3 regions of the Streptomyces sp. NPDC006602 genome follow, and region 1 is predicted to be linked to each of the others. Evidence: riboswitches for the same ligand, from Rfam matches in the RefSeq annotation. Region 1 holds a riboswitch; each other region holds the start of a gene.
The links. Region 1 has a riboswitch for thiamine pyrophosphate ahead of thiC (phosphomethylpyrimidine synthase ThiC). Riboswitches for the same ligand answer to the same signal wherever they lie in the genome.
Positions count from the first base shown of each region.

Region 2: it holds a riboswitch for thiamine pyrophosphate, as region 1 does, so the genes downstream of both, thiO (glycine oxidase ThiO) here and thiC (phosphomethylpyrimidine synthase ThiC) in region 1, are expected to answer to the same signal.
Region 3: it holds a riboswitch for thiamine pyrophosphate, as region 1 does, so the genes downstream of both, ACFYO2_RS20855 (thiamine ABC transporter substrate binding subunit) here and thiC (phosphomethylpyrimidine synthase ThiC) in region 1, are expected to answer to the same signal.

Region 1 is NZ_JBIAHG010000005.1:336,709-338,966, forward strand. It holds gene ACFYO2_RS16635 (YibE/F family protein) at 1-978, opposite strand, end outside; TPP riboswitch at 1,050-1,239, shown strand; gene thiC (phosphomethylpyrimidine synthase ThiC) at 1,232-2,258, shown strand, end outside.
Region 2 is NZ_JBIAHG010000001.1:441,943-444,200, forward strand. It holds gene ACFYO2_RS02010 (NAD(P)/FAD-dependent oxidoreductase) at 1-420, opposite strand, end outside; gene ACFYO2_RS02015 (hypothetical protein) at 453-743, opposite strand; TPP riboswitch at 908-1,019, shown strand; gene thiO (glycine oxidase ThiO) at 1,017-2,192, shown strand; gene thiS (sulfur carrier protein ThiS) at 2,192-2,258, shown strand, end outside.
Region 3 is NZ_JBIAHG010000007.1:211,486-213,743, forward strand. It holds gene rlmN (23S rRNA (adenine(2503)-C(2))-methyltransferase RlmN) at 1-905, shown strand, start outside; TPP riboswitch at 930-1,035, shown strand; gene ACFYO2_RS20855 (thiamine ABC transporter substrate binding subunit) at 1,124-2,203, shown strand; gene ACFYO2_RS20860 (ABC transporter permease) at 2,179-2,258, shown strand, end outside.

The DNA.
Region 1 (2,258 bases):
CAGGAAACTGATGGCCAGCGCGACCAGGGCCATGACGCCCCGCAGCCGGCCCACGATCACGACGGCGAGCGCGAAGATGCCGGCGAGCAGCGCCATCGGGAGGCGGCGGTTGACGTCGGTGACCGAGTACTGCAGGTCCCTCGGCGCAGAGGGCTCGTAGGCGACCACGACCTTCTCGCCCTCGTGCAACTGCCGTGACTGGTCCGGCTGGACGATCTCCGTGAACGTACGACCCTTGTCCTTGCCCGTGTCGACCCGGATCGTCGCCCTCTTGCAGGTGCCGTTCGCCTGCTGCTGCGCGGACGAGCCCTCGGCGGTGGATGTGTCGCCGGTCGGAGTCTCCCCCGAGGCGTTCACCGATGAGCAACTCACGCTCTCGACCTCAGTGACCGTGGCCTGCTGGGTCTGCCGGTCGAAGCCGACGCCCGTGCGCTCGTGACCCGGAGCGCCACCGGGCCACAGCACCGCGAGCCCGACCAGGACGGCCGCGGCGAACGGGATCAGGATCGCCGCGATGACCTTGCGCAGGTGCTTGGAGACGGGTGCGGCCGGCCCATGACTGTGGCTGTGCGAGTGGCCGTGCCCCCCGCCGGCACCTGGACCCTCGGGCCCATGCCCACCACCGGAACCTGGACCCTCAGGCCCCTGCCCGCCTCCGGAACCGTGGCCCCCGGATCCGTGACCGTGACCGTGACCGGCACCAGAGCCGTGACCAGTCCCTTCGCCGTAACCCGGCCCTTCATCGTGACCGGGCCCATGACCGCCACGGTGCCCGTCGGCGACTCCGTCGCCATGGGTACGCCTGGCACCCCTGGCACCGAAAAACTCATGGCCGCCTTCATGGCTGCCTCCGCTGCCGCCACCAGGGCTGCCGCCACGGCCGTCGCCACGTCCGCGGTCGTCTCCGTTGCCGTGCCCGGCACCCGGCCTGCGGGGAGGCTCGGATGGCGGAAACGGGAACTGCTGTGTCGTGGTCACCGACCGATCATCGCAAGAACGACAGGGGCCCCCTGTTCACCGCGCCCGAATTGACGCTAGCGTGGAGGCACCTTTGTACACGCGGGAGCTCGGAGCACCGGGCTGAGAGGGCGCTGACCTCCGTCCCAGTCATGTTTCACATGAAACATCGCCTCAAGCGAGTGATGTTTCACACGAAACGTCGGCAGACGGAAGCCGCTGCGTCGACCGCCGAACCTGTTACCGGGTAATGCCGGCGTAGGGAGTAGGTCTCATGACCAACGAGGACGCACGCACGCCTGCCTCCGAGCAGAACGAGCTCAGCGAGGAGAGCGGGAAGTCCATCGGCTGGCACAAGGCGTACGTCGAGGGCTCACGCCCCGATCTGCGGGTGCCGGTCCGTCAGGTGCACCTCACCAACGGGCAGTCGGTCACGCTGTACGACACGTCGGGCCCGTACACCGATCCACTGACCGAGACGGATGTCCGCAGGGGCCTGTCGCCGCTGCGGGAGAACTGGATCATCGCCCGCGGTGACACCGAGGAGTACGCGGGCCGTCCCGCCCGTCCCGAGGACGACGGGATCAAGCACACCTCGCCGCGAGGTGGTCTGCGCAACCTCGACGCGGTCTTTCCCGGGCGGCCGCGCCTGCCGCGCCGCAGCAGGGACGGCAACGCGGTCACACAGCTCGCGTACGCCCGCCGGGGCGAGATCACTCCTGAGATGGAGTTCGTGGCCGTTCGGGAGGACGTTTCGCCCGAGGTCGTGCGGGAGGAGATCGCGGCGGGCCGAGCCGTGCTGCCGGCCAACGTCAACCACCCGGAGATCGAGCCGATGATCATCGGCAAGCGGTTCCTGGTGAAGGTCAATGCCAACATCGGCAACTCCGCGGTGACGTCCTCCATCGAGGAGGAGGTCGAGAAGATGACCTGGGCGACCCGCTGGGGCGCCGACACGGTCATGGACCTGTCCACCGGCCGCAACATCCACACCACCCGCGAATGGGTGCTGCGCAACTCCCCCGTCCCCATCGGCACGGTGCCGCTCTATCAGGCGCTGGAGAAGGTCGACGGGCGCGCGGAGGAACTGACCTGGGAGATCTACAAGGACACGGTCGTCGAACAGGCCGAGCAGGGCGTGGACTACATGACGGTCCACGCGGGCGTGCGCCTGCCGTACGTACCGCTGACCGCCAATCGCAAGACCGGCATCGTCTCCCGCGGCGGCTCGATCATGGCCGCCTGGTGCCTCGCGCACCACAAGGAGAGCTTCCTGTACGAGAACTTCGAGGAGCTCTGCG
Region 2 (2,258 bases), on a different contig from region 1:
CTCGGCGTCGTCCAGAGTGCGCAGCAGATGCACGCCTGGCACGCCTTCCGCGCCCGGCAGCCGAACCGGTTCGGCTCCGGTGGCGAGGACCAGGACGTCGTACGGCACCGGTCCCTCGGCGGTGTCCAGCTCGTGCTCGGCGGGGCGGACGCCCAGGACCTCGCGCCCGAGCCACAGTTCGATGCCGAGCGCCTCGAAATCCACGTCGAAGGCGGAGTCCTCGGCCTTGCCGAGCAGCACGGCCTTCGACAGCGGCGGCCGGTCGTAGGGCTGGTGGGGCTCCGCGCCGAGCAGCGTCACGCTGCCGGTGTAGCCCTGTTCCCGCAGGGCGACCGCGGTCTGCACCCCGGCCATGCCCGCGCCGACGACAACCACACGCCGTGGCGTGGACGTGGCCCGTACCTGCGTCTGCTCGCTCACCTGATCACCTTAGACACCTGACAAAAAGTCAGTCAGGGGGCGTGCTCGGTCAGCTGCTCCACCACGCTGGCCCCCCTGCCCGACTGCGACTCCCACTCCCAGGTCTCCTCCAGCCGCACCCGGCCGTCGGAAAGCTCGACGACCGTCGACGCACAGTGCCCCGAGGACGTCGTCCCGTCCTCCTTGAGCTGTACGTACCGGAAGTCCAGGCGGTCGCCCTCCCGCGTCCCCACCAGGTACCCACGTACGACGTCCCCGCCCGCGTACTCGGCCCAGATCTCGCCGTCCTTCTCGTGGTACGCGAACCGGGTGCGGGTACTCACCTGACCTGGTGCCTGATCGGCGACGGGGGCGAGGACGAGTCCGTCGAGAGATCTGCAGGGCGGGGCGGAGCCCCTCGTTCGAGGGTGGTGGTGGGAGGCGGGCGGGCGGGCCACGGGTGGAGGCTCCCTTACTGAGACATACGGCATTGGCTAGGGTGGCCAACGAAAGCACACGCGGGAGCCCGGACGCACCGGGCTGAGAGGGAGGCTGGCGGCCTCCGACCGTACGAACCTGATCCGGGTCATGCCGGCGAAGGGAGGGGCTGGACGCCCATGTCGCGTACGTCGGACACCTCACACACCTCAGACGTCCTGATCGTCGGGGGCGGGATCATCGGGCTGGTCACGGCCTGGCGGGCCGCTCAACGCGGGTTCGCCGTGGCCGTCGTGGACCCCGAACCGGGCGGCGGGGCCGCCCAGGTGGCGGCCGGGATGCTGGCCGCCGTCACCGAACTGCACTACGGCGAACAGACTCTGCTCGGCCTGAATCTGGAATCGGCCCGCCGCTATCCGGACTTCGCGGCCGAGCTCACCGACCTCACCGGGCACGACCTCGGCTACCGCCGGTGCGGCACGCTCGCCGTCGCGCTGGACTCCGACGACCGCGCCCATCTGCGGGAACTGCACGCGCTGCAGCGGCAGTCGGGGCTGGAATCCGAGTGGCTGTCCGGGCGGGAGTGCCGACGCCTGGAGCCCATGCTGGCGCCGGGCGTGCGCGGTGGTCTGCGGGTCGACGGCGACCACCAGATCGACCCGCGGCGGCTCGCGGCGGCACTGGTGGCCGCGTGCGAGCGGGCCGGGGTCGTCTTCCACCGCACCTGGGCCGAGCGACTGTCGGTCCTGCGGGAGCGGGCGGCCGGTGTCGTGACGCGCGAGGGCACGGTCCTGGGCACCGGGCAGGTGGTGCTGGCCGCGGGCAGCCTCAGCGGGCGGCTCGCGGGTGTCCCGGACGACCTGCTGCCGCCCGTACGGCCCGTGAAGGGGCAGGTGCTGCGGCTGACCGTGCCCGAGCGGTACGCGCCGTTCCTGAGCCGGACCGTGCGGGCCGTGGTGCGCGGCAGCCAGGTCTACCTGGTGCCGCGCGAGAACGGCGAGCTGGTCGTCGGCGCGACCAGCGAGGAGCTGGGCTGGGACACGACGGTGACCGCGGGCGGGGTGTACGAGCTGCTGCGCGACGCGCACGAGCTGGTGCCCGGGATCACCGAGCTGCCGCTGACGGAGACGCGGGCCGGTCTGCGGCCCGGCTCCCCCGACAACGCGCCGCTGCTCGGCCCGACCGGCCTCGACGGGCTGCTGCTGGCCACTGGCCACTACCGCAACGGCGTACTGCTCACGCCGGTCACCGGCGACGCCATGGCGCACGTCCTGACCACCGGTGAACTCCCGGACGAGGCCCGCCCCTTCACCCCCAAGCGCTTCAGCACCGCCCTCACGGAGCAGCCCGCATGATGAACATCCAGGTCAACGGCGAGCGGCGGGAGGTCGCCTCCGGCACCGCCCTCGACACGCTCGTAC
Region 3 (2,258 bases), on a different contig from region 1:
GCTCCCGCGGGCGGCTTCAGGAGGCGCTGCTTCCGGACCTGATGTCGGTCGTCCGGCATCAGTCGACCGACCAGGACACCACCCGCAAGACGCTGTGGCGGCTGTTCGACGGGACCCTCGTCGAGTCGGTGCTGATGCGCTACCCGGACCGGGTGACCATGTGCATCAGCTCCCAGGCGGGCTGCGGCATGAACTGCCCGTTCTGCGCCACCGGACAGGCGGGCCTGGACCGGAACCTGTCCACCGCGGAGATCGTGCACCAGATCGTGGACGGGATGCGGGCGCTGCGGGACGGCGAGATCCCCGGTGGTCCGGCGCGGCTGAGCAACATCGTCTTCATGGGCATGGGGGAGCCCCTCGCCAACTACAACCGGGTCGTCGGTGCCATCCGGCGGCTCACCGACCCCGAGCCGGACGGGCTCGGGCTGTCGCAGCGTGGGATCACCGTCTCGACGGTCGGACTCGTCCCGGCGATCAACCGCTTCGCCGACGAGGGCTTCAAGTGCCGTCTCGCCATCTCGCTGCACGCGCCGGACGACGAGCTGCGCGACACCCTCGTCCCCGTGAACACACGGTGGAAGGTGCGCGAGGTCCTCGACGCGGGCTTCGAGTACGTCGAGAGGTCCGGGCGCCGGCTGTCCATCGAATACGCGCTGATCCGGGACATCAACGACCAGGCATGGCGGGGCGACCGGCTCGGGCGGCTGCTCAGGGGCAAGCCCGTGCACGTCAACCTGATCCCGCTGAACCCGACGCCGGGTTCGAAGTGGACCGCCTCCCGCCCCGAGGACGAGAAGGCGTTCGTCGAGGCCATCGCCGCCCATGGTGTACCGGTCACCGTCCGGGACACCCGTGGACAGGAGATCGACGGGGCGTGTGGTCAGCTCGCCGCGACCGAGCGGTAGTGTGACGTCCGTACGTACATCTTCATATTCCGACAGGGGAGCGCCACAGCGCTGAGAGTGCGGCACCGGCCGCAGACCCTCTGAACCTCGCCCAGGTCATTCTGGGTAGGAAGTTCGGTCACTACTCGAGCTGTTGCGCCCTGCCCGGGAGCCCTCGGATTCTTCGAGGCGCCCGGGCAGGGCCGCGTCTCTTCCTGGCCACCCCCAGGAGGAATTCTGTGAGCATCACCAAGAAGGCCACGGTTGTCGCCGTGGGACTCGGCCTCGTCACGCTCGCCGCGTGCGGGTCCTCCGACGCCGGAAGCGGCGGCGGCGAATCCAAGACCGTGACCCTCGTCAGCCACGACTCGTGGGCCGTCTCCAAGAGCGTCCTCGCGGGCTTCGAGAAGCAGTCCGGCTACAAGGTCAAGGTCCTCAAGGACGGCGACGCCGGGCAGGCCGTCAACAAGGCGATCCTGACCAAGGACAACCCGCAGGGCGACGTCTTCTTCGGCGTCGACAACACCCTGCTGTCGCGGGCGCTCGACAACGGGCTCTTCCAGTCGTACGAGGCGAAGGGCTCCGACCAGGTCGACCCCCAGTACCGGGTCGACCAGGACAAGCACCGGGTCACGCCGATCGACACCGGCGACATCTGCGTCAACTACGACAAGGCGTACTTCAGCAAGCACAAGCTGGCCCCGCCCACCTCGCTCGACGACCTGATCAAGCCCGCGTACAAGAACCTCCTCGTCACCGAGAACGCCTCCACCTCCTCGCCCGGCCTCGGCTTCCTGCTGGGGACCGCCGCCAAGTACGGCGACGACGGCTGGTCGGACTACTGGAAGAAGCTGAAGGCCAACGGCGTGAAGGTCGTGGACGGCTGGGAGCAGGCCTACAACGAGGAGTTCTCCGGTTCCGCCGGCGGCAAGAAGGCCAAGGCCGACCGGCCGCTGGTCGTCTCGTACGCGTCCTCGCCGCCCGCCGAGGTCATCTACGCCGACCCGAAGCCGACGACCGCGCCCACGGGCGTCGCCGCCGGCACCTGCTTCCGCCAGGTCGAGTACGCGGGCCTGCTGAGCAACGCCGAGAACACCAAGGGCGGCAAGGCGCTCCTCGACTTCCTGCTCACCAAGGAGTTCCAGGAGGACATGCCGCTCAACATGTTCGTCTACCCGGTGCGGGAGGGCGCGCAGGTGCCGGCCGAGTTCACCAAGTACGGTCCGCAGGCCAAGGATCCCGAGACCATGGACCCGGCCGAGATCGCCGACAACCGTGACCAGTGGGTCAAGTCGTGGACCTCGCTCGTACTGAAGTAGCCCCGCGCAAGGGCCCCGGGAGGAGCGCGGCGGCGCGGCTCGGCCTCATCGCCGT